One region of the Gordonia malaquae genome, then DNA from elsewhere that is predicted to be linked to it. Evidence: predicted binding sites of a transcription regulator. Region 1 holds the regulator's gene; each other region holds the start of a gene.
What was found. The regulator LexA, encoded in region 1, represses DNA repair genes until DNA is damaged. The targets are predictions, from matches to a motif close to CGAACANNTGTTCG.
Positions count from the first base shown of each region.

Region 2: a site for LexA is predicted at 8,279-8,292, ahead of WFK36_RS03835 (HNH endonuclease signature motif containing protein). Genes of this name have one in related genera too.
Region 3: a site for LexA is predicted at 2,416-2,429, ahead of WFK36_RS15415 (error-prone DNA polymerase). Genes of this name have one in related genera too.

Region 1 covers NZ_JBBCUB010000002.1:616,338-626,531, reverse strand. The annotation lists gene WFK36_RS09990 (DeoR/GlpR family DNA-binding transcription regulator) at 1-42, opposite strand, end outside; gene WFK36_RS09985 (phosphoenolpyruvate--protein phosphotransferase) at 162-1,874, shown strand; gene lexA (transcriptional repressor LexA) at 1,905-2,576, opposite strand; gene WFK36_RS09975 (LysM peptidoglycan-binding domain-containing protein) at 2,742-3,341, shown strand; gene nrdR (transcriptional regulator NrdR) at 3,372-3,818, shown strand; gene hrpA (ATP-dependent RNA helicase HrpA) at 3,823-7,506, opposite strand; gene WFK36_RS09960 (SRPBCC family protein) at 7,579-8,040, shown strand; gene WFK36_RS09955 (AAA family ATPase) at 8,050-8,661, opposite strand; gene WFK36_RS09950 (aminotransferase family protein) at 8,716-9,948, shown strand.
Region 2 covers NZ_JBBCUB010000001.1:772,003-782,196, reverse strand. The annotation lists gene WFK36_RS03880 (thiamine ABC transporter substrate-binding protein) at 1-360, opposite strand, end outside; gene WFK36_RS03875 (Rv1157c family protein) at 499-1,359, shown strand; gene WFK36_RS03870 (hypothetical protein) at 1,606-2,589, shown strand; gene WFK36_RS03865 (alpha/beta hydrolase) at 2,649-3,857, shown strand; gene galT (galactose-1-phosphate uridylyltransferase) at 3,869-4,963, shown strand; gene galK (galactokinase) at 4,960-6,060, shown strand; gene WFK36_RS03850 (hypothetical protein) at 6,047-6,571, opposite strand; gene WFK36_RS03845 (HhH-GPD-type base excision DNA repair protein) at 6,603-7,166, shown strand; gene WFK36_RS03840 (hypothetical protein) at 7,203-8,081, shown strand; gene WFK36_RS03835 (HNH endonuclease signature motif containing protein) at 8,389-9,897, shown strand; gene WFK36_RS03830 (NAD-dependent succinate-semialdehyde dehydrogenase) at 10,065-10,194, opposite strand, start outside.
Region 3 covers NZ_JBBCUB010000004.1:204,106-214,299, reverse strand. The annotation lists gene WFK36_RS15425 (DNA polymerase Y family protein) at 1-360, shown strand, start outside; gene WFK36_RS15420 (SDR family oxidoreductase) at 366-2,285, opposite strand; gene WFK36_RS15415 (error-prone DNA polymerase) at 2,442-5,714, shown strand; gene nagB (glucosamine-6-phosphate deaminase) at 5,820-6,569, shown strand; gene WFK36_RS15405 (citrate/2-methylcitrate synthase) at 6,777-7,895, opposite strand; gene WFK36_RS15400 (citrate synthase) at 7,949-9,028, shown strand; gene WFK36_RS15395 (DUF167 domain-containing protein) at 9,025-9,258, shown strand; gene WFK36_RS15390 (alpha/beta hydrolase) at 9,437-10,156, shown strand.

The sequences.
Region 1 (10,194 bases):
GACTTCGTTCGCGATCGCCTGTTGGCGTTCTTCGGCGTACATGTGACGACTCCTGGTCAGCTGAGCACTTGTGTGTTGATTCATCTTCGTTTGCTTGGATTACATCTTTGTTTACTCCCGTACCGTCGGGTGCGTCAAGGACTTCTTGTAATCTCTCTCACATGAGCCAGATCGATGCCGCGCCCGTGCAATCCGCCGACAACCCGTTCGCCGCCAGTTCCGTCGTGACCGGGACTCCGGTGGTCGGCGGGCTCGCATACGGCCCGATCATCCGCATCGGTGAGCGGCCGACGTACGACGCATCGGCCGCGCCCGTGGCCGACACCGAGCGCGAGTCCGAGGCCGCACGTTTTGTCGATGCCGCGACAGTGGTGGCCGCACGCCTCTCCGAACGGGCATCGCACAGCACCGGCGTCTCCGCTGAAGTCCTCACTGCCACAGCGGGTCTCGCTCGCGATCGCGGGTGGATCGGCGCGGCGTCCAAGCTCATCGCCGCGGGCAGCCCGGCGCCGGCCGCCGCCGCCGCGGCCACTGAACAGTTCGTCGAGATGTTCACCAAACTCGGTGGCCTGATGGCGGAGCGAGTGACCGACCTGCGCGATGTCCGCGACCGGGTGATCGCCGAACTCCTGGGCCTTCCGGAGCCGGGGATCCCGACGCCCGAGGTGCCGTCAATCCTGTGCGCCGACGATCTGGCGCCGGCGGACACCGCCGGACTCGATCCGGCGTTGGTTGTCGGATTGGCGATGCGGCTCGGCGGACCGAGCAGTCACACGGCGATCATCGCCCGCCAACTGGGCATCCCGTGCATCGTCGCCGCGGCCGACCTCGACGACATCCCGACCGGCGCGCACGGTTACGTCGACGGCGGCACCGGAACCATCGGTATCGACCCTGATGAGGACTTGATCTCGGCCGCGATCGTCGCGGCGCGCGACACGGCGGAGAAAATCGCCGCGTGGCGGGGTCCCGGTGCAACGGCCGACGGAGAGCCGGTCCTCATTCTCGCGAACGTGGCCGACGGCGTGTCGGCGCGGGCCGCGGCAGACGCGCCCGTGCAGGGTGTCGGCCTGTTTCGGACCGAGCTCGCATTCCTCGACCGTGCGACCGAACCGACGCTCGAGGAGCAGACGGCGCTGTACCGCGAGGTCATCGATGCATTCGACGGTCAGAAGGTGGTGATCCGAACCCTTGACGCGGGCTCGGACAAGCCGCTGAAGTTCGTCGCGAACACCGACGAGCCGAATCCGGCGATGGGTGTGCGTGGGAACCGGATAGTCGCGACGTACCCGGAGATCCGCAACGGGCAACTCGATGCACTCGCCGCCGCGGCGAAAGGGGCCGGGGCGGTTCCGTGGGTGATGGCGCCGATGATCGCGACGGTCGACGAGGCTCGCGAGTTCGCCGGTCAGGTGCGTGGTCGGGGCATGGTTCCCGGCGTCATGATCGAGGTGCCGTCGGCGGCGATACTTGCCGACAAGATCCTTGCCGAAGTCGATTTCGTGTCGGTCGGGACGAATGATCTGACGCAATACACGATGGCCGCCGACCGCATGTCGCCTGAACTCGCGTCGCTCACCGATCCATGGCAGCCCGCTGTTCTCGCACTCATCGAGATGATCGGACGGGCAGGAGAGAAGCACTCCAAGTCGGTCGGCGTCTGCGGCGAGGCTGCGGCTGATCCCCTGCTGGCCTGCGTACTCGTCGGGCTCGGCGTGCGATCGTTGTCGTCCGCCCCGGCGGCGTCGCCCGCGGTGGGACTCAAGCTCGGCGGCGTGACGTTGCAGCAGTGCCGTGACGCCGCGACCGCAGCGCTCGCGGCGACCAGCGCATCCGGCGCGCGCGATGCCGCGCGTGCCGTGGTCGGCGCCTGAGGACCGGCGCCGACCACCAGCGGTGATGCGTCAGATACGACGCATCACCGTGACGACCTTGCCGAGAATCGCGGCGTCGTCGCCGGGGATCGGCTCGAAATGCTCGTTGTGGGGGAGCAGCCACACGTGGCCGTCCTTACGCTTGAACGTCTTCACCGTGGCCTCGCCGTCGATCATCGCCGCGACGATGTCGCCGTTCTCGGCGACGTTCTGCTGACGGACGACCACCCAGTCGCCGTCGCAGATGGCGGCGTCGATCATCGACTCGCCGACCACGCGAAGCATGAACAGCGAGCCGTCGCCGACAAGTTCCTTGGGCATCGGGAACACTTCTTCGACAGCCTGTTCGGCGAGAATCGGGCCGCCGGCGGCGATGCGGCCGAGCACCGGCACGAAGGTCGGCGTCGGCAGCGACTCCGACGAGTCGTCGGCGGGAGGCGTGCGATTGTCGTCTCGGACGTTCACCGCGCGCGGACGATGCGGATCGCGCTTGAGGAGACCGCGGCGCTCGAGTGTCCGGAGTTGATGCGCCACCGACGATGTCGACGTGAGGCCGACGGCTTCGCCGATCTCGCGGATGCTCGGCGGGTAGCCGCGCTCCCGGACCGACTTCCGGATCACCTCGAGCACTTCACGCTGACGCTGAGTCAGCGACGCCTCCAGGGTGGAGGTCGAGAGCAGGGGATCGGGATTGTCCGCCATCGTCGGTCCTTTCCATTCGAACATCGCATGTGAACTGACCTCGACGTTAGTCGACTGGATCACAGATTTCAAACAATTGTTCGACGTGTTGCTGACTTTGTCGGACCCATGGTGTTAACTATCGAACAAAGGTTCTTCGAACAGTTGATCGAACAGGAGGCTCCGATGAGTCAAGCACTGATCACCCGCCCCGCCGCTCGCGCGGACCGCTCACCCGAGCGTGCGCGCATCTCCGCTATGACCTGCGATATTCCGGTCGTCGACACGCGGCGCGTCGATCATTCGAGTCCGCGCGTGGACGGCGATGTGTGCCGCCCGACAGGGCGAGGACGACGACGATCGGCAGGCGTCGACTCGCTCAAGCATGAGCCGCAGGCGCAGTGGGAGGCCCGCGATCGGGCGGTCCTCCGGCCCAGTCGGGCGTCCCGATCGACCGTGGCCTCGCCGGCGACGAACCGTTCGAACACCGAGGCCGTGTTCCGTCGTCGTCGAGTCGTCGGCTCGCTGCTTCTCGGTGCGGTGCTGGCCGGCGTGGTGTGGATCCTCGCGATCATCGGAGGGTCGTACCAGGATGCGGCGACGCCCGACGTTCCGGCGGCCACCCAGGTGGTCCATGTCCGGTCCGGAGAGTCGCTGACGGACGTCGCTCACCGGATCGCACCTGATCTGCCCGCGGCGGGGGTGGTTGCTCAGTTGCGTGCGATGAACGGTCTGGACACGTCGGGTCTGCGGGTGAGTCAGTCCCTGGTTGCTCCCGCGTACTGACCGCCTCGAGCTGGACGTTATCATCGGGGGATGCGCTGCCCGTTCTGCAAGAACGACGACACACGAGTGGTGGACTCCCGAGTTGCCGATGACGGCCTGGCGATCCGCCGCCGTCGATCATGCGCAGAGTGTGGTCGACGCTTCAGCACGGTGGAGGCAGCGGTGCTGTCCGTCGTGAAGCGCAACGGGGTCACCGAACCGTTCAGCCGCGAGAAGGTCATGAAGGGCGTCCGTCGGGCGTGTCAAGGCCGCAGCGTCGACGAAGACGCGCTCGCCAAGCTCGCCTCGCAGGTGGAAGACACCGTACGTGGTCTCGGCTCGGCCGAGATACCGAGCAATGAGGTCGGACTGGCGATCCTGCGTCCGCTCCGCGACCTCGACGAGGTCGCCTACCTGCGGTTCGCCTCCGTCTACAAGTCGTTCGAATCGGCGGACGACTTCCAGAAGGAGATCAACGAGCTCCGCGAGCGCGTTTGACTCCTCAGAACTGAGCGATCGCCTTGAGCACTCGCTTCTCAGATATTGGGCCCGCAGTCCCCAACTGCTGTGCGAACAGGCTCACCCGGAGTTCCTCCAACTGCCACTGGACCAGATCGTTCAACGCGTCCTGTCGAGCCTCCGGGACCTGCGCCAGCCGCTGATTCCATGCCGCGATCACCCGGTCGACGACCAGCATGCCCTGGTTGTCGCGGGCTGCCGACCCCGGGAGCGATTCCAGGCGGAGTCGCGCAGCCGTCAGGTAGCGCGGCAGCGACCGCAGCGCCGCGCCAGGAGTGACGGCGACGAAGCCGTCGAACACAAGATTGGCCGCCTGATCGGCGACGTCGTCGGCGGCGAGCGAACCCGTGCGCGAATCGATGGTGCGCCTGAGTTCGGAGTATTCGGCGAGCGCCGCGACCGCGAGGTCGAAGTACTCGGGCGCCAGTGAGCGCACGGTCGGTGTGATCCGCTCAGACACGGCCGCGAAGTCGGAGGGGCCACGGAGGTCGCCGAGTGTGTTCTCGCGTGCGAGGACGTCGGTGACGGCTCGACGCGTGCAGTCGGCGAGCAGTGCGTCGACGTCCCGGTAGGGGCTCTGACTGAGCGCAAGCCTGCGTGCGGGCGGCAACGACGAAGCGAGTTTCCGGCTCGGCGGAGCGATGGCCAGTGTCAGCAGTTCACGCACGCCTGCTGTGATCCCGGCGTCGCGCGCCACCGGGCTCGGGACGGTGGTGACCCGAACGCCCCGGCCGGGGACCACGACGAGGGTCGGGTACCGCGTCACCTGCTGGCCTGCGAGCGTCTGCACGCGACTGTCGTCCAGCGTCCCGATGCCGTCGGAGGCCCAGGCGGTGTGGACGGCGGCGTCGGCGGTGGGACTCGCGGTGGTCGGGCCGAACTGCGAGCGGAGGTCGCCGAGGCGGTCGCCCCGAGCGATGACGGCGCCCTTCGTGTCGTCGACGACGGCGAAGTGCATCCGCAGGTGGTCGGGCAGAGTGTCCGGTCGGAAATCGCGCGGACCGAGCGACATGCGAGTGATCGACGAGAGCTCTCGCGCGAGCGCCGGAACCAATGCCTCGGAGCGAGGCGTGAGCTGGTCGAGGGCGAGATCGGCATATCTCTGCGCGGGTGACATAGACTTGCGCAAGCCCTTGGGAAGGGACTTGATCAGCGCTGTCGCGAGTTCACTGCGCATGCCCGGCACCAACCAGTCGAAACCGCCGTCGTGGACGTGGGACAGCAGCGCACGCGGAATCACAACGGTGACACCGTCGTCCGGTGCGCCGGGTGAGAAGTTGTACCGCAACTCGAGGCGGGTCTCGCCCTGCTGCCAGGCCTCCGGGAAATCGGCCGCAGACGGACCGTCGTCGGACCCGAGCATGTCGACCGAGAGGTTCAGCAGTGTCGGATCGGCCCGGCCCGCCTTCTTCCACCATGAGTCGAAGTGCCGCGCGGACACGACGTTCGGTGGGACGCGGGCGTCGTAGAAGTCGAAGAGTTCGGCGTCGGAGAGGCCGAGGTCGCGGCGACGAGCGCGGTGTTCGAGATCCTCTGCGCTGGAGATGATCTCGGCGTTGTGGCGGACGAACGCATGCCTGCTGCGCCACTTTCCGGCGACGAGAGCCTCGGTGATGAAGATCTCGCGCGACGTCTTCGGGTCGATCGGCCCGTAATGCACACGACGCTGCACGACGAGCGGCACGCCGTACAGGCTGACGCGCTCGTAGGCCATCACCGCGGCCCGACGGGTGGACCAGTGCGGTTCGCTGTATGTGCGGGTCACGAGGTCGCCCGCGGCCGACTCGACCCATTCCGGGTTGATGGCTGCGACCGTGTGTGCGAACAGTCGGGAGGTCTCCATGAGATCGGCGGCCATCACGAATGCGGGCGGCTTCGATGACAGGAACGATCCGGGGAAGATCGCGAACTTGGTGCCGCGGGTGCCCAGGAACTCGCGTGTGTCGCCCTGGCGGGCGCCGATGTTCGTGAGCAGGCCGGTGAGCAGGGACGTATGGATTGCGGTCGCGTCGACCTCGGTCGTCGGGATCTGCCAGTCGAGGTCGCGGACCGTGCGGGTCAGTTGGCGATGCAGGTCGATCCATTCGCGGACGCGCAGGAAGTGGATGAACTCACGTTCGCACTGTCGTCGGAACTGATTGCTCGACAGTTCGGAGCGCTGCTCTTGTAGGTACGACCACAGTTGCACCTGACCGAGGAACTCCGAGCCGGGGACTGCGTGCTTCTTGTGCGCGGCAGTGGCTGCGTCGCGCTTGTCGGACGGGAACTCTCGAACGTCAGGCAGTGCGAGCGCCGCCGCGATCACCAGGACGTGGTCGAGGCAGCCGTTCTCGTGACCGGCGACGAGCATGCGGCCGAGCCGCGGGTCGACCGGGAGTCGTGCCAGCGTCCGACCCACCTTGGTCAGCCGAGCGGAGGCGGAGTCGGTGTCGGTGACGGCGCCGAGCTCGGACAGCAGCGCCATGCCGTCTCGGATCGCGCGGGACTCCGGTGGCTGCACGAAGGGGAAGTCGGCGATGTCGCCGAGCTTCAGCGACAGCATGGACAGGATGACGGCGGCGAGGTTGCTGCGGAGGATCTCGGGATCGGTGTACTCGGGGCGTGCGTCGAAATCGTCCTCGGCGTACAGGCGGATGCACACGCCGGGAGCCACGCGCCCGCAGCGTCCGGCGCGTTGACGAGCGCTGGCCTGCGACACCTTCTCCACGGGAAGCCGCGTGACCTTGGTTCGCGTCGAGTACCTGGAGATGCGCGCGGTGCCCGAATCGATGACGTAGCGGATTCCCGGCACGGTCAGCGACGTCTCGGCGACGTTGGTCGCCAACACGATACGACGGCCGTCCGACGGGCTGAACACCTTGTGCTGCTCGGCGACCGAGAGTCGGGCGTACAGCGGGACGACCTCCACATCGGGTCGTCGGCCGAGCGTGTCCGCGGTCTCCCGGATGTCGCGCTCGGTCGGGAGGAAGACCAGGATGTCGCCGTTTCCGCCGGACCACAGTTCCCGGACAGCGGCCTCGATCGCGGCGATCTGGTCGAGGTCGGCGTGGTCCTCATCGTCGGTCGCGAGCGGCCGATAACGCACCTCGACGGGATACGTTCGACCGGAGACCTCGATGATCGGGACCGCGTCGTCCGGTCCCGCGAAATGCCTCGCGAATCGATCGGGCTCGATGGTCGCCGAGGTGATGACAAGTTTCAAGTCGGGCCTGCGCGGCAGGAGCTGCTTTAAGTACCCGAGCAGGAAATCGATGTTGAGGCTGCGTTCGTGCGCCTCGTCGATGATCAGCGTGTCGTAGCGACGCAGGAGCGGGTCGGTCGTGATCTCGCGCAGGAGGATGCCGTCGGTCATCACCTTGATCTGCGTGTTCTTCGAACTCTTGTCGGAGAACCTGACCTGGTACCCGACGGCGTCGCCGATCTCGGTGTGCAGCTCGTCGGCGATGCGGCGCGCCACCGATGTCGCCGCGATGCGCCGCGGCTGCGTGTGGCCGATCGACGTCCGCCCCATCTCCAGGCAGATCTTCGGGAGTTGGGTGGTCTTGCCCGATCCCGTCTCGCCGGCGATCACCACCACTTGGTGGTCGCGGATCGCTTCGGCGATCTCCTCGCGGCAGGCGCTGACGGGCAGCTCGGGCGGATAAGTGATGGTCAGCGTCGACGACATGATCCGTCAATCCTACGTGCGCGCTGAACAGAACCGTTGCCACGCCGTCGCCCGGCTGGTGAGGTGTCGGTCATGACGAACGACTCACGACGTGTGATCTCCGCCCAGCGAACCGTGACCGCGCCGGCCGAGGTGATCTTCGACCTCATCGCCGATCCGACACGGCAACCGGAATGGGACGGCAACGACAATCTGCGGAGTGCGGCTTCAGGCCAGCGAATCCACGCCGTGGGCGACACCTTCGACACCGTGCTCACGACCGGCGACGTGCGCCGCAATCACGTCGTCGAGTTCAGCGAGGGGCGGCTCGTCGCATGGCAGCCGTCTCCGGTGGACGCACCGCGACCCGGGCACCTCTGGCGGTGGGAGGTGACGCCGACCGACGACGGAGCCGTCGTCACGCACACGTACGACTGGACGGAACTGCACGACACCACCCGGCAGGCGCGTGCGAGGGCGACGACAGTCGACAAGCTCGCCGCGTCTGTCGATCGCCTAGCGGAACTGGCTGAGGGGCAGGCGTCGAAGGCCTGAGGGGACAGCTCAGAAGCGAATGTGCCGTACGGCGACCTCGGCTCGACGCACTGCGGCGGCCGGGCGTGACAGCCGGTTCCGTGTCAGTGGCAGGCCGACGTCCGCTGCGATGACCTCGACGACCTCGTCGAGCGTGAGATCGTCGGTTTCGATGTGCACACCGAAAGAATCGTCGGCGAGCGCAGTCCGACATCGGTCGATCTGAGCGTGAGCCCATGTCTCGTCCCGGCCGAGAAGGCGGGCGCCGAGCGTCGACACCCGTGAGGCCAGGCGGCGTTCGAGTGTCTCTCGACTCGCGATGAGCGCGTAGTGCCGCACGTCTGCCCCGCGGCGGCGGAGTTCCCCCACCGTCTCATCGAAGAACTGCGGGTCGACGATTGTCATCGGCACGAGAATCGGCTCGTCGCTTACGGCGGCCGACCGCTCGAGCGTGTCGGCCACGCCTGTCCGCCACTGAGGCAGGTCTTGGAAGTCCGTGCGTGCGGACGCAGGCAGCATCTTGTGCATCGCGTAGCCGAGTATCTCGGGGTCTGCGACGTGGCCCTGCCCGTGCCTGCGGTGCAGTTCGTGGACGGTGTGCGTCTTCCCAGACCCGAAGGCGCCGTTCACCCAGATGATCATGGGATTCACGGTACCGACGGGCGGCGATCGGTCGCCTCATGCGATATTTGAGGCATGGGTTCACTCTGGCACGGTTTTGCAGACATGGGCGCGGTCACGGCGAGCGGTCCGTTCGTCGTCACCCGAGGTGACGGCACGCGCATCTACGACGACAAGGGCAACGAGTACCTCGACGCCACGGCAGGCCTCTGGTTCACCAACATCGGCCACGGCCGCACCGAGGTGGCAGAGGCGGTTGCGAAGCAGCTGTCGGCGATCGCGCACTATTCGAACTTCGGCGACTTCGCCTCCGATGTGACGCTCGAACTCGCCGACCGCGTCGCCGCCATCGCCCCGGTCGAGGGGTCGAAGGTCATGTTCACCCTCGGCGGTTCCGATTCCGTGGACAGTGCCTACAAGCTCGCCCGTCGCTACTGGGTGGAGCAGGGCAAGCCCGGCAAGACCATCGCCGTCGGGCGTACCAAGGCGTATCACGGCATGCACGCGGCGGGCACCTCGCTGGCAGGCATCCCGCTCAACGCCGAGGGCTACGGCGAGATCATCCCCGACACCGAGACCGTCGACTGGGACGACGCGAAGGCGCTGCTCGGCCTCATCGAGCGCATCGGCGCCGACAAGATCGCGGCGTTCTTCGTCGAACCGATCATCGGCGCGGGCGGCGTCTACCTGCCGCCGGACGGCTACCTCGCCGAAGTGCGCGACATCTGCCGCGAGCATGACATCCTGTTCATCGTCGACGAGGTCGTGACCGGCTTCGGCCGCATCGGCGGCGGCGCATGGTTCGCGTCGGCGCGTTTCGATCTGCAGCCCGACATGATCACTACCGCGAAGGGGCTGACCAGCGGTTACGTTCCGATGGGCGCCCTCATCGTGTCGCCGCGCGTGGCCGAGCCGTTCTTCACCGGCGGAACGTGGTTCCGCCACGGTTACACCTACGGAGGCCACAACGCGTCGGCCGCGGCCGCACTGGCGAACTTGGACATCATCGAGCGCGAGAATCTGCTCGACGGCGCGAACCGCCTCGAATCCGATCTCGCCCAGGCACTGTCGCCGCTCGCCGAGCTCGATTCGGTCGCCGAGGTCCGCACCGGACTCGGTGCCGTCAGCGCGGTTCAGCTGGCCGATCCGGCCAAGGCGATGGCCGCCATCGGCAAGCTCCGCGAGCACGGTGTGAGCGGCCGTGCGGCAGGCCAGGGCGCGCTGCAGGTCTCGCCTGCGTTCGTCATGACGACGGAGGAGGTCGGCGAGCTCGCCGACCGCTTCGCAGCGGCACTGAAAGAACTGTAGAAAACCCGTTGCGGTCCCTCCTGGCCCGGGCGTAGCGTCGTCCTCGTCAAGGGAAAGGAGGTGGTCCAGACAATGATTTCATTCAGGACCGAGGAGGTGGCCGCCGCCTGACGGCGGTCGCCCACCTGAACGAAGACGAACCCCTTCGCACGCGAGAATCGCGAGCGGAGGGGTTCGCTCATTCGACGACAGGCGTCCGCTTCCGGGGCTTACCGTGGATTCTGCCGACCACCGCGACACTTGGAG
Region 2 (10,194 bases), on a different contig from region 1:
CACCGCGTCGGCCTTGGGCGAACCCGGCGTCAACGACACGACCGACGACAGCTGACCGGCGTCGCCGGACTTCTGGATGTTCAATTTCAGGCCGGTCTCGCGCTGGAAGTCGTCGACGAGGTTCTGCGGAAGCGCAAACGAGTCATGGGTGAGAAGATTGACCTCGGAAGCGCTGTCGGACGACGTCGCACATGCCGCGGTTCCGGCGGCGGTGGCGGCGACGAGACCGACGGCGATCACTCGACGCAGTGAGGTGGCACGAATCTTCACGACAGTCTCCTGAAATAGGTCGACGCGGTCGGCGGGCTCGCGCCCGTCGTTCTGCGTGAATCTAACCAGGTGGCCGAGTCGCGCGCGCATGGAGGAACGCCTGTCGTTGTGAACGCACCACTCCCTGATTTCACACTGGTAACAATTGTCACACCAGTCTCAGTAGTTTCACGAAGATCGGGTTAGACTCTCGTCACTGTCCGAGCCGTCTATCGATAGGACCCCGTCGTGCGATTTGCGCGCACCAGCCGCACCGCCACCGTCGTCGCAGCTCTCGCTGTGACCGGCGCGCTCGTCTCCCCCGCACTCGCTCAAGCCGAACCCGCCGCCCCGGCGCCGTCGACCGAGCAGACAATTCCCGTACCCGAGACCGCACCGGACGTCGATCCCGCCGTTCTGAGTTCGCTCGGCGCGTTCGCTCCCGCCCTGATCGGCTCGATCGCGACTCGCGACGACGACGGCCAGGTGAACAACGACCTCCTCGAGCAGGCCCGCGCACTCGCCGACAACCCCGCGTTGCCCGCACAGGCGACGGCCACGTGGCGTCAGCTGATCGACTTCCTCGGCGAGCCCGGCAAGGCGAAGGCCGTCGCAGCGGGCGCGGTCCCGGCCGCCGAGCACGACGTCGCGAAGAAGAAGAGCGACTCGCCGAACATCCCGACCGGCCCGAAGAAGCCCCGCATCCAGCAGTTCCTCTACCCGACCATCGGCCTCGGCTGCATGGCAGGCGGCGGCAACTCGGTCGGCATGGCGCTTGTCACCGCAGGACCGCAGCAGGCCCCGGCACCGGGACCGAAACGCGGCCAGGCCGGCTTCGTCTACACGAGCCTCGGCACCGGCCCGGCGAAGTCCTCGCCCCGCCGCCTCTATGTGACGTGGCTGAACCTCGAGAACGGCCGGAGCGGACGTACCGCACTCAAGCCGAACCCGAAGATCAACGCCACGAAGGGTCCGGGCACGTTCACCGGGATCGCCAACACCGGCCGCGGCCGCATCGTCTCGACGATCTACGGCGACGTGACGACCACCCAGAAGGGTCGCACCATCTCCTGCACCATCGCGCCAACGATCGGCACCGCGATCATCTGACGCGAGCAGCGCGACGAAACACCCTCCGGCAGCGCCGGAGGGTGTTTTTTCATCCTCGGTCGGTGATTCGCGCCACTCGGCCCGGCCCGAATGTCGCGCTGACGTCACAACTCGGACTCGCTCCTTGAAATTCGACCCCTCGACACACCACCATTAACTTCAACACCATTCGCCACACCTGTCACACGAGCCTCGTGGGCGGGGCGACAGACCGTGGTGAATTCGTCAGTTCGTGGAGGAGACGACGTGAGTGCAGTCGTGAAGAGTTCGATCCGAGTCGGCATCGTCGGCGCCGCAGCAGCCGTGGCCGTCTCGATGGCCGGCATCGCAGCCGCCGAACCGGCAGCCCCTCCGGCAACCACCCCTCCTGCAACCACATCGCCCGCAGCCCCGGCGGGCGAGGCGCCCAGCCTGTCCGGCATTCCCGGCGACGCCGAACTCGCAGACCTGCTGCGCACTCTAAAGTCCTCGGGCGGCAGCGAGCAGGCGATCGCCGCGCTCTCGTCGATCCTCGGCTCGTCCGGGCAGCTCGACCCGAGCACACTGCTGTCGACCTTCGGCATCAACCCGGGTGCACTCGACTCGATCCTCCCGTCGGCGACCACGCCGCCCACGGCGCCCGCAGCACCGACCGCGCCCGCGGAGCCGAATCAGGTGGACGCACCGGTCCGCCCGACCGACGTCGACGCCCTCGCGACTCTGCAGAAGCTGACCGGCACACAGATGTTGACTCCGGCGATCGCACCGTTCTGCGCGGCCCCGACAGACGACAACCCGCTCGGCCTCGTCACCGCTCCGACCGTCGCCATTCCCGGCCCGTGGCCGCTCGGCGACTCGACTGTCATCGGAAGCCTGGTCAAGGGGATCGGCGGCGACCAACTCCTCAAGCTCCTCGATCCGGCCGCGACCGCACCTCTGCAGGAGATCAAGGACGGCCAGACCGCGTACGCGCTCGTCCCGCCGACTGCGCCCGGATCGACGAACCTGAACGTCGCGTGGTTCAACACGTCCACCATGAAGGGCGGCCTCGAACCCCTCAAGCCGCTCGCCGATGACAAGACCGCGGGTCCGCTGCTCAAGGCGCTCGCGGCGACACCCGGATTCAACGGCGTCCGCCTGGCTCGAGCCTCCACCGGCGAGGGCTCCGTCCTGTCCGCGGTGTTCGGCACCACGACCACAGCAGGCCGCACCTGTTACTTCCTGCCCGCGCTGGGCGTCGTCAAGAACTGACACCCGCGTTCACCGCACCGCCACAATCGAATTCACGCTTGAAGACTGAGGTACCTCCCATGAATGCGCAGCCCCGCCGCATCGACCCCGTGCTCGCCGCTCCAGCCGAACGGACGGGCCGACGCTCCCGGACCGCTGTCCGAGTCGGCGCAGCGGTCGTCGCTGTCGGCGTCGTGGTCGGCGGCGTGACGGCCACCCGAGCCATCGCCACCCCGGAGGACACCACGCCTGCCGCACCGGGCGGACAGACCGCAGGCAGCGTGTTCGCCAACCGAGCCGTGCCGGACGCCGACCTGCCTGCCGCCGCGGCCGTCGGCCAGCAGTTCAGCTACTGGACCCTCGGGGCCGACGAGCGAACTCACCTCACCACGGCGACCGTCCTCCAGCCCAAGGGCGCCGCGCCCGCGGGCGGCTGGCCGGTCGTCGTCTACGCGCATCGCCCAGATGGCCTGTCGCTCGGATGCGCCCCGTCCAAGCGCCGCGCGGCGCGGGACACCGCTGCCGTCTCCGGGCTGCTGCGGAGCGACTACGCCGTGGTGATCCCCGACTACACGACCGTCGGCGTCACCGGATCCCCGCAGTACGTCGACTTCGGTGCGTCCGCGCACACTGTCGTCGACGCGGTCAAGGCGCTCACCGACATCGAACCGAGTGTGTCGCCTCGCTGGGCAGCAGTAGGCGACGCACTCGGTGCGGGCACCGCCGTTGAACTCGCCCGCAGTGCCACCACCTGGCAGAAGGGGTCGATGGACTTCCGCGGCGCGGCAGCCACCGCCCTGCCCGTCGGCTACGACGACGTGCTCGCGGGCCTGAGCCCGGCGTCGAGCCCCGTGTCGCCGGACACCGTCGCCGACGTCGTGTACGCACTCGCCTCGCTCGACGCCGACGACGTGACCGATCTGCTGACTCCCCGCGGTAAGGAGCTCGTCACCAAAGCGCGCACGATGTGCGCGCCGGCCCTCACCAAGGCGATCGGATCGACCAACCTGTCCGCGCTGGTGACCGCCCCGTTGGCGGCCAATTCAGCGCTCGACACCGCGCTGCGCGAAGGTCTGCAGCTCCGCACGCGCGGGTTCAGCAGGCCGATCCTCCTCAGCCAGAAGCTGGTCGACGACGAGACCGCGGTTCCCGCCAATCTGCGGTACTTGACGACGGCACAGTTGTCGAGCAACAAGGTGGTCGCCAAGACGTACCTCACCGGAAGCTCGACCGATGCGTCACGTCAAGAACAGGCCACGGTTGCTGCATTCCTCAAGAACCTGTTCTAACGTTCCTCAGCGTGCCGACGCTTCGAGACCTTCCTGAACCTGTTCGTGGCCGACTGGCAGACGGACGCGAGATCCTGTTGTTCGGCGACAGTCACGAGTGTGTTCTCGGGACCGATCGGCGTGATCTGCCGCAGCGGCCGGACGGGCCGGTCAGTGTCGTCCGATACGATCCCGCCACCGGCGACCAGGTGATCATCGCTCCCTCGCGGCAGGAGCGGACGTATCATCCGCCGCGGCAGATGTGCCCGCTGTGCCCCGATCCGGAAGGGCTGTCGTCGGAGATCCCCGGCGACGGCTACCGGGTCGCCGTGTTCGAGAACCGTTTCCCCTCGTTGACTGGCCAGACGAGCGCGCTGGTCAACGACGACCCGCTTCGTTCCGAAGTCGCAGGTGCGGGCCGCTGCGAAGTCGTCTGTTTCACAAGCGATCACGACGGGTCGTTCGCCGCACTCTCCGACGACGACGCCCGGCTCGTCCTCGACGTGTGGGCGCACCGAACCACCGAGTTGTTCGCGCGCGACGACGTCGCCGAAGTCCACTGCTTCGAGAACCGCGGGGCCGAGATCGGCGTGACGTTGCCGCACCCGCACGGCCAGATCTATGCGTATCCGTTCCGTACTCGTCGCACCGACACGATGCTGCGCAGGGCGACCGAGCACCGGGAGATCCACGGCGTCGAGTTGAGCCGCGCGATACTCGATCGTGAGGTCCACGACGACGAGAGGGTGCTCGTACGCACCGAGCACACCACCGCTTTTGTGCCGTTCGCCGCTCGCTGGCCTGCAGAAGTCCACGTCTACCCGAACCGACACGTCTGCCACCTCGGCGAACTGACGGACGCCGAGACCGACGACCTCGCCGCCGTCTATCTCTCGGTGCTGCGCGCGTATGACGCGCTCTACGGTTCGCCGCTCCCGTATGTCGCGTCATGGCATCAGTATCGGTCGGAGGCCCCCGAGGGGCGACTGCACGCCGAGATGTTCTCGATCCGCCGGACCGCCGACAAGTTGAAGTACCTCGCCGGATCGGAATCGGCCCGCGACGCGTTCATCACCGACAGGACTCCGGAGTCCGTGGCCGCCGACCTCCGGGCGGCGATGAGATGAGCGGCGTTCGCGCCTACGCTCCCGGGCGCGTGAATCTGATCGGCGAACACACCGACTACAACGGCGGTTTCGCGCTGCCGATAGCCCTCGACCGGGGCACCCACGTCGACTTCGATCCGGACCCGACCGCCTCGTCATTGAAGGTCAAGACGATGTCCGACGCGGTCGACGCCGGCTCGGAGGTCACGATCAGCCTCGACACGGTCCCGGGCGACGTCGGCGGCTGGGGTGCGTACGTCGCCGGATGTGTGTGGGCACTGCGATGCAGAGGGGTCGATGTGCCCGGTGGCGCGATGGTGGTGACGTCGGCCGTCCCGGTCGGGGCGGGCCTGTCGTCGTCTGCGGCGCTGGAGTGTGCGGTGGTCCTCGCCTTGTCCGCGGCGGCCGGCGGACCTGATCTGGACCGGAGGACGGTGGCCGCCGTCGCGCACGACGCGGAGAACCGCTACGTCGGAGCCGACACCGGACTGCTGGACCAGCTGAGCATCCTGCACGGTGCCGTCGACACCGCGATGCTCATCGACTTCCGGTCGATGCAGGTGACGCCGGTGCCGATCGAACTCGGTGACGCAACGGTGATGGTCGTCGACTCGCACAGTCCGCACAGCCACGCAGCGGGCGAGTACGGCGCCAGACGACGATCATGTGAGGCCGCAGCCGCCGCACTCGGTGTCCCCGAGCTGCGCAGTGCGGCCGGTGACGACTGGCGTCGTGTGGACGATCCGGTGGACCGTCGACGAGCGCGACATGTCTTGACCGAGAACAGCCGAGTCCTGGACACGGCGGCGGCGCTCACTGCAGGCGATCTGCATTGCGTCGGGCGTCTGATGGTCGAATCCCACGCGTCGATGCGGGACGACTTCGAGATCACCACCTCCGCCATCGACGAGATCGTGCGCACGGCCCTTGGTGCGGGTGCGCATGGAGCGCGAATGACGGGTGGCGGTTTCGGCGGCTCAGTTGTTGTGCTCGCATCGGCCGAGGCCGCCGCGCAGATCGAGGCCGATCTGCCGGAACAGGTGGAACGCTCGGGTCACCCTCGCCCGACGGTCGCTCGGGTCCGCGCGGGCGCGGGCGCGAACATCACCACGCGTTGATCGTCGTTCCGCACCTGCTGTACTGCGGGTTCACCATCGGGTTCCACGCCATCGCACCGATCTTCTGACGAATCGTCAGCTTCACCGGGCCCGTGCCGGGATGGACGACGGCCTGCCACGTCACCCGGTGGGCCCGAGTGGGCGTGACGACAACGCCGCGGCGACCTGTGCGGAGGTTGTGCCAGCTGACGCGCGTGGAGATCGTGTACTCGGTGATGTTGAGCCAGGGGTCGCCCGTGATCGGTTGATTGGCCCGCAGTTCGATGGCCGGTCCGGGCAGCCCGTCAGACGGGAACCTGATGCCGGTGTAGATGTCGACGGGCAGTCGGATCCGCGGCTTCGGCCACGGATTCGCGCTGTCGCAGCGGATGGTCTTCACATAGTGAGGCTCTGCCGACGGCGCCGCGTTCGCCTGCGACGGTCCGACGATCGACGCCGACGTTCCCGCCGCAACGAGCAGCGATGCCGCAATTCCTACAATCCGTGACCGAGTCCCCACCAGTGTCCGCATGGCGACAGTGTGCCAGCACTACCATGGCCGTATGGCGAGAATTCAGATTGCTCAGGACCCGGTCGCCGACGAGCTGCTCTCGACGGACCCGTTTGCACTGCTCGCGGGGATGTTGCTCGACCAGCAGTTTCCGATGGAGCGTGCCTTCGCCGGACCCGCCAAGATCAAGGACCGGTTCGGAACGCTCGACCCGGCGGCGATCGCTGTCGCCGAACCCGAGTCGTTCGCCGATCTGTGCGCCACTCCCCCGGCGATTCACCGCTACGGCCGATCGATGGCCGGAAGAATTCAGGAGCTGGCACGCGTCGTCGTCGACGAGTACAACGGCGACACCGAGTCGATCTGGACGACGGCGCGCAGCGGTGAGGAGTTGTTCGGACGGATCCGGGCTCTTCCCGGATTCGGCGAGCAGAAGGCCAAGATCTTCACCGCATTGCTCGCGAAGCAACTCGATGTGAAACCCGCCGGCTGGACCAAGGTGACCGGCGACTACGGCCGCAAAGGTTTCCGTTCGGTGGCCGACGTGGTCGACGCCGACTCCTTGATCAAGGTCCGCGAGTTCAAGAAAGCCGCCAAGGCGGCCGCAAAGAAGTAGTAGGGCGTACGTGGTACCGCCGGGTACACTTCGCGCATGAGCAAGGCACCCATCGATGCGCGCGAGGTCATCAGCCTGCCGTTCCGCGTCGGATTCGCCACCGCAAGCATCGTGCTCGGCACGGCCGAGTCGATCATCAACGTCGCCCGTATCACGGCCGGCAGCATCGAGACAGAGGTCAACGACGTCCTGGGCGTCCACACATCCGCCGACATCGCTTCCGTCCGAGCACCGCTGACGATCCTCGCGCAGGTCGCCGACCTGCTGAGCCCCGACCGACCATTCGGCCGCATCCTCGCGACGGGTGGCCCACTCGACCGGCTGATCCAGCCGAACGGCGTCATCGATCGACTGACCGCACCTAACGGACTGCTTGAGAAGCTGACCGAGAAGGGCGGCATCCTCGACCAGATGACCGATGAGAAGGGCATCCTGATGCGGCTCGCCGCGAAGGACGGTCCCCTCGATCGGCTGACCCGTGACGGCGGCGTCGTCGATCAGTTCACCGAGAACGAGGGCATCCTCGAACGCCTCACATCCGAGGGCGGGATCGTCGACAAGCTCACTGCACCTGACGGCATCCTCGAGAAGCTGTCTCGCCAGGACGGCCTGCTCGACCGCGCCGCCAGCGACGAAGGACTGCTCGACCAGCTCCTCGGCGAGGGCGGTGCCATCGACCGGCTCATCGAGCCCGGCGGACCGCTCGACAAGTTCACCGAACTGGCGGAGACTCTCGCGTCACTGCCCCCGAACCTCGCGGCGATGCAGGAGACCGTCGATCATCTCAACGAGGTCGTCGAGCTGCTCAACGCCTCGGTCGCGCCGATCGGCGGCATGGTCGAAAGACTCCCCAAGCGGCTCACCCGGGGCCCCGCAGGCAACGGCCGCAACGGTTACGAGCCTCCCGCACTCTGATCAGACCCGCATAGATTCACCCCCTCGGCCGCACCGGTTCTCCGGTGCGGTCGCCGCATTTCCCCGCCCACTGCTCGTTGCAGCCTGGGCAACACCCACCGTTCAACGAAGCCCTGCGAACCCCCTGCCCGTTGAGCGCCTTTCGTCTCGCAGGCTCGCTCAAGACCCGCGAAGCGAGTCGAAGCGTCCGCGCAGACCGCACTGATGATCGAACTCACGAACTAATCTATTGTGCTATACAACACACCGGGCTATAGTGGAGATAACAAACAACACAGACATCACCACCGCAAAGGAGGCGAACACCATGACCAGCACCTTTGATCTCCCTGATTCGCCTCTAGAGCTCGCCCGCCTGCAGGACGCGGTGGCGGTGAAGCTGTCATCGGTGTCGCTGACCCCGATGACCGACGACGACGTGCTGCACATGTCCGAAGTGTTCGAGCGTTCCAATCGCCGGTCCGACGGCATCGGCGCCCGCCTGTACGCGGAGGTCTCCACCCGCGGGGCCTACCGCAAAGCTGGCGTCCAGACTCCGGGCAAGTACCTCACCGCCGCCCTGCGCCTGGGCCTCGGTGCCAGCAAGCGCCGCGTCGCCGCAGCGTTGGCGATCAGCCCGATGTACAACTACTCGGGCGACCAACTCGACCCGGCACTGCCGGCCACCGCGGCAGCGGTCGCCGATGGTGATTTGTCGGTCGATCATCTCACCGAGATCGCCGCCGTCATCGAGGAGATTCCCGCCGCGATTCCTGCCGAAGACAAGGCGAGTGCCGAAGCCGAGCTCGCCGAGTTGTCTCGGCAGTTGACGCCGGAGGGCACCCGCGAAGTCGGTCGCCGGATACTGGCCCACCTCGATCCCGACGGGTCGTTGACCGATGACGCTGACCGCGCCCGGACCCGCGGATTTGCGATCCAGCCGCAGGACAAGCGGCTGATGTCCAAGATCCGGGCGCAACTGTCGCCGTCGCTTCGAGCAAAACTCGAAGCAATTCTCACCCTCTGGGCAGAGCCGGGGATGAACAATCCGGACGACCCGGAGTCCCCGCGCGGCGCGGCCTACGGTGCCGACGCCGAGGCCCTTTCCGCGGCTCGTGAGCGCGATACGCGGTCGCAGTCCCAGCGCAACCACGATGCGCTCGAGGCGATGCTCGACCACCTGCTCGCCAACGGCGCGCTCGGTGACTCCGTCGCCCTGCCCGCCCACCTTGTGGTCACCGCTTCGCTGGAGGATCTCGAGAACCAGGCAGGTGTCGCGGTCACCGCCACCGGCACCCGCCTGCCGGTCACCGATCTGGTCGACATCGCCGCCGACGCCACCCCGTGGCTCGAAGTGTTCGAAGGCCAGTCCTCACAGATCCTGCACTTCGGGCGCGGCCGCCGCCTCGCCTCGCTGGCCCAGAGGCTGGCACTGTTCGGTCGGGACCGCGGATGCACCGCGCCCGGCTGCACCACCCCGTGGTCACGGACCCAAGCGCACCACATGCCTGACTGGCAAGACGGTGGACCCACCGATATCGATCATTTGGGTGGGGCCTGCGGGGGACATAACCGCAGTGTTTCCACCAAGCCCGGCGGGTGGGAGACCACCATTCTCACTTCCGGCCCGTTCAAGGGCCGGGTCGGATGGCGACCCTCCGGCTCGACCGAGCCGTGGAAGGTCAACCACTCGCTCCAGCCGGAAAAGCTGCTCCCGGCCATCCGGGCCACCAAGTCCGGGTCGGCGGTCGAGAAATGGTTGTCGTGCCGGATCCCGGCACCACCACCGGGACCGCCGGCCCCACCCGGGGTCGACGTGGTGCGCAACCCCGCCTGAGCTGCTCAGGCGGGGACACCGCCATGCCTTGGTGCACGTTAGATCGTCACTTGCCTTTCGACTCGCAAGCTCGCTCAAGGAGCAGGGGTCGGCTCGCTCAAGGAGCAGGGACAATTCCACTCAAGGAGCAGGGAAGTTCTGCGAGAGTCGAAAGGCAGAGACAAGACCTATTTGGCGACGCGACGGAGCTTCACATTGGCGAACTCGCCGAGACCCCACTGGCCGAGCTCGCGACCGTAACCGGACTGCTTCACGCCACCGAACGGGAGGCCCGGCAGCGACGTTCCGTGCTCGTTG
Region 3 (10,194 bases), on a different contig from region 1:
GTCGCGCTCGTGACGCTCGGGGACGAGCAGGTGCCGCCGCGTGATCCGAACGCCGCCTGGCCCGATCGGCTGGCCCGGCCGTCGCCTGCATTGCTGTCGCACACCGACGCCGAACTGCTCGACGCCGAAGGCGATCAGGTCGAGGTGACGCCACGCGGCGGCTTCACCACGGAGCCCGCCGAGGTCCGGGTGGGGCGTCGGCCGTACGCGGTCTGCTGGTGGGCCGGGCCGTGGCCGTTCGGCACCGACGCCGAGCCGACGAGCGTCTCGGCGAGAGCCCAGGTGTTGCTGGAGGATTCGCGAGCACTTCTGCTCTGCTACCGAGAACGCGCCTGGACGGTGGAAGGAGTGTACGAGTGAGGAGCTCAGCCCTTGCCGAGTGCTGCGTCCGACTCGCCGACCAGCAGGTACTCCTGGTGCATGAGCCGGTTGGTGAGCCGAGGGACGGTGTGGTGCCCGAGGTCGACGATGTCGCCGATCAGCGTGTTCACGCGTTTGGGCTTGTCGATGATCGCGCGGAGTACCCGACTTGCGGCCTTGTCGACGCCCCAGATGCCGTGCTGCGCCTGGTAGGCGTCGGTGGGAGCGATCATCTTGGTCCGGGTCAGCGGCAGTCGGACGGTGCTGAACGTGACGTGGTCGGACAGAGTCTCGGCGGCCGTCGCGTCGCTGAACGCCTCGAGCGCTGCCTTCGACGCACCGTACGCGCCGAACCTGGGACCGTGGCTCTGCACCGCGACCGACGACACGTTCACGATGTGCCCGGCCTGGCGTTCCACCATGTGCGGCAGCAACGCCAATGTCAGGTAGACGGCGCCGAAGTAGTTGACGGCCATCGTCCGCTGGTAGTCGTGCGAACGGTCGACCGAGTTCAGCGTCGACCGGCGGATCGATCGTCCGGCGTTGTTGACGAGGACATCCACGTGGTCGTGCTCGGCGATGATCGACTTGATGAGCGTCTGAACGGCCGACTCGTCGGTGATGTCGGCGGGATACGCGTAGGCGTGTCCGGCGGGAAGGCCGTCCTTGGGGGTCTCGGCGTTCAGCTCGTCGGCGACGTCGGTCAGACCGTCGACGCTGCGCGCCACCAGGAACACGTTGGCACCGCGCGTCACGCACATGCGGGCCGTCGCCTTGCCGATGCCCGACGACGCGCCCGTGATCAGCACGTTCTTGCCGACCATCGAACCACGCGGGTCGGTGCGGCGATGTCTCGCCGGGTCGAGATTCTCGTACCAGTATCGCCAGAGGCCGGGCCCGTAGTCGGCGAGATCGGGCAGTTCGACGCCGAGCGAGCGAAGCACGGCGAGCGTCGTGTCACTGCGGAATCGGACGGGGAGAGAGACGAGGTCGAACAGGACGGGAGGCACGTCGAGCTGGGCGGCGACGGCGTCGCGCGCGGCACGCAGCGGACCTCGCGAACCGGCGGCGAGCACCGGGCGGACCACCGCGCCGGGCAGCGCGTTGAAACCGCGAGGCGCGTCGAAGGCGGGCGCGAGCGCGTTGAACATCTCGGTGACGGTCCGCCGCTGCGGGTCGGACAGGTGGAACACCAGCGAGTCGTCGTCCGGCCGGTGATGCAGCAGCGCGACGATCGAGTCGGCGACGAAATCGACCGGCACCAGATTCACCCACCCGAGGTTCGGCAGTGGCATCTTGAGGAACGACGGCAACTGCCCGAGCAGCGACATCTGACCGAAGAAGTAGTAGGGCCCGTCGACCTTGTCCATCGTGCCGGTGACTGAGTCGCCGACCACCGCGGACGGCCGATATACGCGCCACCGCAGGTCGGGTGTCTCACGGACTGCCTTCTCCGCCTCGAACTTCGTGCGGTGGTAGGCGGTGGGGAAGCCCTGACCCAGGTCGAAGTCGTCCTCGGTGTACTCGCCGTCCCAATCTCCGGAGACGGCGATGGACGACACGTGGTGCATCGTCGCGCCGAGGTCGGCCGCGAGTGCGGCGACACGCGCGGTGCCGTCGCGGTTGGCGGCGTCCTGAGATGCGTCGTCGGCGGTCACGTCGTAGATCGCGGCCAGATGGATCACGTGATCGGTGCCGGTGAGCACCGTCGCGTCGTGGATGTCGAGGCCGTCGACAGTGAGATCGCCGGGCACGGTGATCACTCGTTCGCCGCCGTCGATGCCTTCGAGGATCTGTGCGAAACGTGGAAGCGAACCGGGACGCACCAGCGCGGTGACACGGGCGTCGGCGTCGCGCGCCAGGAGTCGTTGCAGCACTCGACTGCCGATGAATCCGCTTGCGCCCGTCACGAAGTAGCTGGTCACTGACACAGGTTCTCATATGTGGCATGCGTTCGGTGCGCTGGCACGATTATGTGCCTGTCGGGTGTCGGATCTGTGTAGTTCGATTGATCAAGTCGGTTCGAGCAATCCTGCGGCTATCTATTCCGTTTGTCGAACGTGTGTTCTATAATCGGATGAATGGGGTGGAGCAACGGTCCGCCGACCTGGTCGGAGATGGAGAGGGTGCTGTCGGGCCGAGGCCCGGGGGCGGGGGACCGACGCGGCGAGACGTTTCCGCCCAATGTCGGTGATGGCGGCGATTCGCCTGCATGGTCGCGCAAACGCGGCGAGTACGTGCCTGCCGACATCGCGTTCGGACGGTCGACGATCGGATACGCGGAACTGCACGCCCACAGCGCGTACAGCTTCCTCGACGGCGCATCGATGCCGGAGTCGATGGTCGAGGAGGCGTGGCGGCTCGGGCTGACAGCGTTGGCGCTGACCGATCACGACGGCTTCTACGGAGTGGTCCGCTTCGCCGAGGCCGCGCGAGAATTCGGCATGCCGACGGTGTTCGGCGCGGAACTGTCACTGCAGCACGACGCGCCGCGCGCAGGCGCCGTCGACCCGGAAGGCGATCACCTGCTGGTGCTCGCCCGCGGGGACGAGGGCTATCGCAGGCTGTCGAGAGTGATCGCCGACGCGCACATGACCGGAGGGGAGAAGGGGCGGCTCCGGTACGACGCCGACGCGATCACCGCGGCCGCAGGCGACGGCCACTGGCAGATACTGACCGGCTGCCGGAAGGGATCGGTGCGTCGGGGACTGGCGCGGGCCGGGCGGATCGGCGCCCGCGATGCGCTCGGCGACCTCGTCGATCGGTTCGGTCGTGACTACGTGACGGTGGAACTGACGGCGTCCGGCTGCTCGGACGACGACGAGCGCAATGCGATCCTCGCCGACATCGCCGCCGAACTGCGCCTGTCGACGGTGGCGACGACGGGCGCACATTTCGCCGGACCGGCCAACCGCCGACTCGCGACAGCCGTGGCCGCGGTGCGTGCGCGCACCGACATGACGACGATCGACGGCTGGCTGCCCGGCGTCGGAGGGGCGCACCTGCGCAGCGGCGACGAGATGGCTCGCCTGATGCCTGCGCACCTCGACGCCATCGACAACGCCGTCCAGCTGGCGTCCGACTGCGCGTTCTCCCTCGGTCTGATCGCCCCGAATCTCCCGCCGTTCGACGTCCCGAAGGGCCACACCGAGGCGACGTGGCTGCGGCATCTCACCGAGGAGGGGGCGCTGCGCAGGTACGGGACGCGCGCCGCCCGCCCGGACGCGTACCGACAGATCGAGCACGAGCTGGCGATCATCGAGACGCTGACCTTCCCCGGGTACTTCCTGGTGGTCCACGACATCGTCTCGTTCTGCAAAACCCACGACATCCTCTGCCAGGGGCGAGGGAGTTCGGCGAACTCCGCGGTCTGTTACGCCCTCGGCATCACCAACGTCGACCCCGTTGGCAATCATCTGCTGTTCGAACGCTTCCTGTCGCCCGAGCGTGACGGTCCGCCCGACATCGACGTCGACATCGAATCGGATCGGCGCGAAGAGGTGATCCAGTATGTGTACTCGCGGCACGGTAGGGCCAACAGTGCGCAGGTGGCCAACGTCATCACGTATCGGGGGCGGTCGGCCGTCCGCGACATGGCACGTGCGCTCGGATACGCGCCAGGGCAGCAGGATGCGTGGGCCAAGGTTCCAGACTCCGCACCGGACGATGTTCGAGACCTGGCGTCACAGATCTCGTCGATGCCCCGCCACCTGGGCATCCACTCCGGCGGGATGGTGATCTGCGACCGGCCGATCGCCGACGTCGTCCCCACCGAGTGGGCGCGGATGCCCGGCCGCAGTGTGCTGCAGTGGGACAAGGACGACTGCGCCGCCGTGGGGCTGGTGAAGTTCGATCTCCTCGGTCTCGGCATGCTGTCGGCGCTGCACTACGCGATCGACCTGGTCCGCGATCACAAGGGGATCGACGTCGACCTCGCGAAGCTCGATCTCGGCGAGGAGGCGGTGTACGACATGCTGTGTCGCGCGGACTCGATCGGCGTGTTCCAGGTGGAGTCGCGAGCCCAGATGGCGACACTCCCGCGGTTGAAGCCGCGGAACTTCTACGACCTCGTCGTCGAGGTGGCGTTGATCCGACCGGGGCCGATCCAGGGCGGGTCGGTGCACCCGTACATCCGACGTCGCGACGGCAAGGAGAAGGTCACCTTCGACCACGACTCGATGCGCGAGTCGCTCGGCCGCACCCTCGGAATCCCGCTGTTCCAGGAGCAGATGATGCAGGTGGCGGTCGACGTCGCAGGCTTCGACGCCGGTGAAGCCGACCAACTGCGGCGGGCGATGGGATCCAAGCGGTCGCCGGAACGGATGAAGCGACTCAAGGCGCGTTTCTACGAGGGGATGCGTGAGACGCACGGCATCGTCGGCGACACGGCCGATCGTATCTACGAGAAGATGGCGGCGTTCGCCAACTTCGGGTTCCCGGAGAGTCATTCGCAGAGCTTCGCGTCGATCGTCTTCTACTCGTCGTGGTTCAAGCTGCATCACCCCGCGGCGTTCTGCGCTGCTCTGCTGCGGGCGCAGCCGATGGGCTTCTATTCGCCGCAGAGTCTGGTGGCCGACGCCAGACGGCACGGCGTCGAGGTGCACCGACCCGACGTGAATCGGTCGTTGTCGTACGCGACCCTCGAGAACGACGGACTCGACGTGCGCATCGGGCTCGCCGCGGTGAAGGGGCTGTCGGACGACGTGGCGCAGCGGATCGTCGACGATCGCAGCACCGGCGGCCCGTTCACCTCGGTGGCCGACCTGTCGCGTCGCACCGAGCCCACGCTTGCGCACCTGGAGGCGCTGGCGACGGCTGGTGCGTTCGAGTGCTTCGGTCTGGATCGGCGGGCCGCACTGTGGGAGGCCGGAGCCGCGGCCGGAATGCGCGACGACCAACTCCCCGTCGTCTCGCCGCGGTCGGCGCCGACACTTCCCGGTATGAGCGAGGTGGAGCTGACTGCCGTCGACGCGATCTCCACCGGCATCTCACCCCGCTCGTACCCGACGCAGTACCTGCGCCCGCGACTGAACGCGATGGGAGTGATCCCCGCCGACGGCCTGCTCGCCGTGCCGGACGGGTCCCGTGTGCTCGTCGGGGGAGCGGTGACGCACCGCCAACGGCCCGCGACCGCGTCGGGTGTCACCTTCGTGAACCTCGAAGACGAGACCGGCATGGTCAACGTCGTCTGCTCCGTCGGCCTGTGGGCGCGCTACCGAACCCTCGCGCAGACCGCGTCCGCTCTGCTCATCCGCGGAAAAGTGCAGAACGCGGAAGGCGCGGTGACCGTCGTCGCCGATCGCCTCCAGAAACTCGACCTCAAAGTCGGAACCCGCTCCCGCGACTGGTGCTGACCGGTACGAGTCCCCCGAGCAACTCCTCTGTTCCCCGAGCGGAGTCGAGGCGGAGCAACGTACCCTCGAACCGAACCCACACACTATGGAAGGTGCAGGTAGCGCATGGAGGTCGTGATCGTCGATCACCCGGAACAGGTGATGGCCGACATCGTCGAGAACGCGGTCCGAGGCGGAGCGAAGACCATCGGTCTGGCCACCGGATCGTCGCCCCTCGCGACGTACGACGAGCTGATCCGTCGACACCGTGACGAGGGACTGTCGTTCGCCGGCGTCAACGCGGTCCTGCTCGACGAGTACGTCGGGCTCGTGCCGACGCACCCGCAGTCGTATGCGCGGTTCATCCGTGACAAGTTCACCGACCACATCGACATCGGCGACGTCCATTCCCCGGACGGCATGGCACCTGACAGCCGGATTGCCGCCGACGCCTACGACGCACTCATCGCCGAAGTCGGCCCGGTGGACGTCCAGATCCTCGGCATCGGCAGCAACGGCCACATCGGCTTCAACGAGCCGTCGTCGTCGCTGACCTCGCGCACCCGCATCAAGACCCTGACCGAGAAGACCCGGCAGGACAACGCCCGCTTCTTCGACTCGTTCGACGAGGTCCCGATGCACGTCATCACCCAGGGGCTCGGCACCATCTGCGATGCCAAGCACCTCATCCTCGTCGCGACCGGATCCGGGAAGGCAGCAGCTGTGGCAGCCGCTGTCGAAGGACCGCTGTCGGCATCGTGCCCGGCGTCGGTGCTGCAGCTCCACCGCCACGCGACGATGGTCGTCGATCCCGCCGCTGCCGCCGACCTCAAGGACGCCGACTACTACAAGTATGTCTGGGCCAACAAGCCCTGATCGGGCTAACACTGCAAAGATCGCTCGTCTCATCGGCTTACGAGGGCACATTGCCCTCGTAAGCCGATGAAAAGCGCGATCTCAGCAGTATGCGCGATGCCAAGCGCCTGATCGTGCGTCCTCGTTGCGCTGAACCGTGCGACGCTTCGACACGTCACCTCGGCTGGCGCCTCGGAGACGGCTCAACGAGCAGTGGGAGCTTTCCGCTCAACGAGCAGGCAGGGGGCCGACGTAGCGGGCGACAGGGCGGATGATCTTGCCTTCGGCGGCTTGTTCGAGGATGTTCGCGGTCCAGCCGACGACTCGGGCGACGGCGAAGGTCGGCGTGAACATCTCGGGCGGCAGGCCCACCTCGCTCATCAGGACGCCCGCGTAGAACTCGACGTTCGCGTACAGGCGACGACCTGGCTTGAGCTCGTTGATCGCTGCCTCGATCTCGGCTTCTACGGCGGTGGCGTGGTGGACGAGAGGTGAGTCGAAGCGTTGCTGGACAACGCTTTTCAACAGTTCCGACCGCGGGTCATGGGTGCGGTAGACGGCGTGACCGAAGCCCATGATCTTCTCGCCCGACTCGATGCGGCCACGCACCCAGTCTCGAGTGTTCGACGGGTCGCCGATGTCGTCGAGCGCGGCGAGAGCTCGACTCGGAGCACCACCGTGCAACGGTCCGAGGAACGCACCGAGAGCGCCGAGGACTGACGATGTCATATCCGAACCGGTGGACGCCACGACCCGACCCGCGAACGTGGACGCGTTGAAGCCGTGGTCGATGGTGGTGATCAGGTAGGTGCGCAGCGCATCGGCGGCCTCTGCGTCGGTCGACCCGGTCGCCATCCGCAGATAATCGGACACGTGGTCCGCGTCGGGATCCGCATCGAGCACCTCCTGACCCCGGGAGAGTCGGTGCGCTGCGGCGAGCACCGTCGGCACGACTGCCGCGGCACGCAGTGCGGAGTCGACGCGGTCGGCGGCCGGGACGTCGTACAGCGGGCGGTCGGCCAGGCCGAGCGCCGCGAGAGCCACCCGCAGGGCGGCGAGCGGATCCGTTTCCGGTGTGACGATCGAACGCAACAGATCGACGGTGGCGCCGTCGATCACTCGCAGAGCGGCGATGCGCCGCGCGAACGCCTCCGACTGTCCCGGATCGGGAAGCGACCCGAACACCATCAGATGCCAGACGTCCTCGAACGTGCAGGTGCGAGCGAGCTCCGTCGCGTCGAACTGTCGATAGTGGTAAAAACCCTCCTCACCTCGGACGTCGCCGATCTCGGTGTCGGTGACGATGACGTTCTTGAGTCCCCGCGGGACGTTGATCGGTGTGCTCATGACACGAGTGTGGCGCTGTTGATCAATGTCTGCAATGTTGATTCAATCAACGCGTGGACAGGTGGATCACAACGTCCGAGGCATCGGCGCGGCTTGGGGTGAAGCGCGGAACGCTGTACTCGTACGTGAGCAGGGGAGTGCTGACGTCGCGCCGGATGCCGGGGCAGGCGGAGTCGCTGTTCGACCGTGCCGAGGTCGACTCGCTCGCAGCGGCCAAACACGACGGCCGCCGCGCCGGCGATCGCCTTCTGCGGTTTCGAGCCGTCGCGACCCGCGTGTCGACGATCAGCGACGACCGACTCCTGTTGCGCGGCACCGACATCGCCGACATCTGCGCGACGATGGACTTCACCGCAGCTGCGCGCTTTGTGCTCGACGTCGACGCTCCTGTGCCGCCCCCTTCGGTGGACCTGAGCGCCGTCGAACAGGTCCCTGTGGAACGCCGCATCCCGTTGACCGTTGCACTGATCGCAGCCAACGACCCGCTGCGCGCCGACCGCACCGACGCCGCCGCCCGTGTGCTCGGGGTGCTTCCAGTCCTGGTGAACGTGGTCCCGGAGATCGATCTTGCACACCCCTGGGTGGACCTGCTCGTCACGACGCTCATCGACAACGGACTCGCGGCGTCGACGACTGCGGCTCGGGTCGCGGCGTCGGCCAGAGCGGGCGTCTTCGATTCACTGCTCGCCGGGTACGCCGCACTCTCGGGGCCGCTGCACGGAGGCGCGCCTGCGTCCGCGTACTCCCTGGTCGAGGCCGTGCGTGGTGGCGTCGATGTGGATCGTGCCCTCGCGGACGCCGTCGTCGACGGACGTCTGCCGGGATTCGGCCATGTGATCTACGGGGGCGATGATCCGCGCGCGAGAATTGTGCTCGATCGCCTGCGCGCAGACCGGCCCGAGTCGACGGCGTTGGCCGCAGCGGAGGTGATCATCGCGCGTGCCGGCCGCCCGGTGAACGTCGACTTGGCGAGTGCCGTTGTCGCGCTCGAACTGGGTCTGGGGCCGCGAGCCGGGGAGGTCCTGTTCCAGTACGGCCGCACGGTCGGGATGGCGGCACACGTCGTCGAAGAGTACGGGGAGGCGCCGCTGCGGTGGCGCGGCAGCAACACTGGCCAGGGGAGACAGGCATGACCGACGTTCAAATGGTGGCCGTGACCGTGAAGCCGAACAGTCGGAAGGGTCCTCTCGTCGAGGTGACCGACGACGGTGCGATCACGGTCTATGTGCGTGAACCCGCCGTCGAGGGAAAGGCGACGAAGGCCGTCGGAGTGGCGCTCGCCAAGCATTTCGGGGTACCGAAGTCGAGGGTCGAGCTGGTGAGCGGCGCGACGTCGCGAATCAAGAGGTTCCGAATCGGTTGAACAGAAAATCGATGGACACGCGGAACTCCCGGTTGTTAGCGTCGTCGACGACCGTGCAACACCGTGAGGAGGTGGTACCCGTGAACGTTTCGACAAGGGTGCTCCCCACAGGAGTCACGGTCGGGCGATAGGTCGTCCGCGGAGCGCCGTTTCACGCACTCTGCAAAGGACTCCAGCCATGCATTTCACTTCACAATCGCTCACCGACGGTTTCGTCGAACGCGACTTCGTTCTCGGCGACATCCCGGGAATCCTCTGGACGCCCGAGAACCCCGACGGTCCGACGCCCCTGATCCTTCTCGGCCAGCCGGGCGGACTCGACCGGATGCGGCCGCGGCTCGCGGCGCGTGCCCGATCGTCCGCTGGATTCGCCTGCGCCACCATCGAACTCCCCGGCAGTGGCGGCCGTCCGCGACTAACCGACGTCGATCGCGCACGTCGTGATCTGTGGGACGCCGCCGAAAACGGACGTCCGGTCGGCGAGATCGTCGAACGGCTGATCCCGCCGCTCGTCGACGCGGCAGTGCCGGAATGGCAGGCGGTGCTGGACGCACTGCTCGACCTTCCGAACATCGACGGTCCCGTCGGTCTGTCCGGCGGCGTGATGGCTGTCGCGGTTCGGCTGGCATTGGTCGATCCGCGGATCGTCGCCGCTACGTTGTTCGCCGGAAGTTACGTTCCCGCAGCGACATTCGATGAAGCGCGTCGTCTGACGATTCCGCTCCACGTGCTCCTGCAGTGGGACGATGCGGGCAACGATCGCCAGATGGCGCTTGACCTCTTCGACGCGTTCGGATCGGCGGAGAAGGGACTGCACGCCAACATGGGCGGGCACACCGGCGTCCCAGAATACGAGGGAGAGTCCGCTTTGCGCTTCTTCCAACGGCATCTGAGCTAGCCTCGACGGCGAGAGCAGGCGGCGCGAGAGGGATCGAT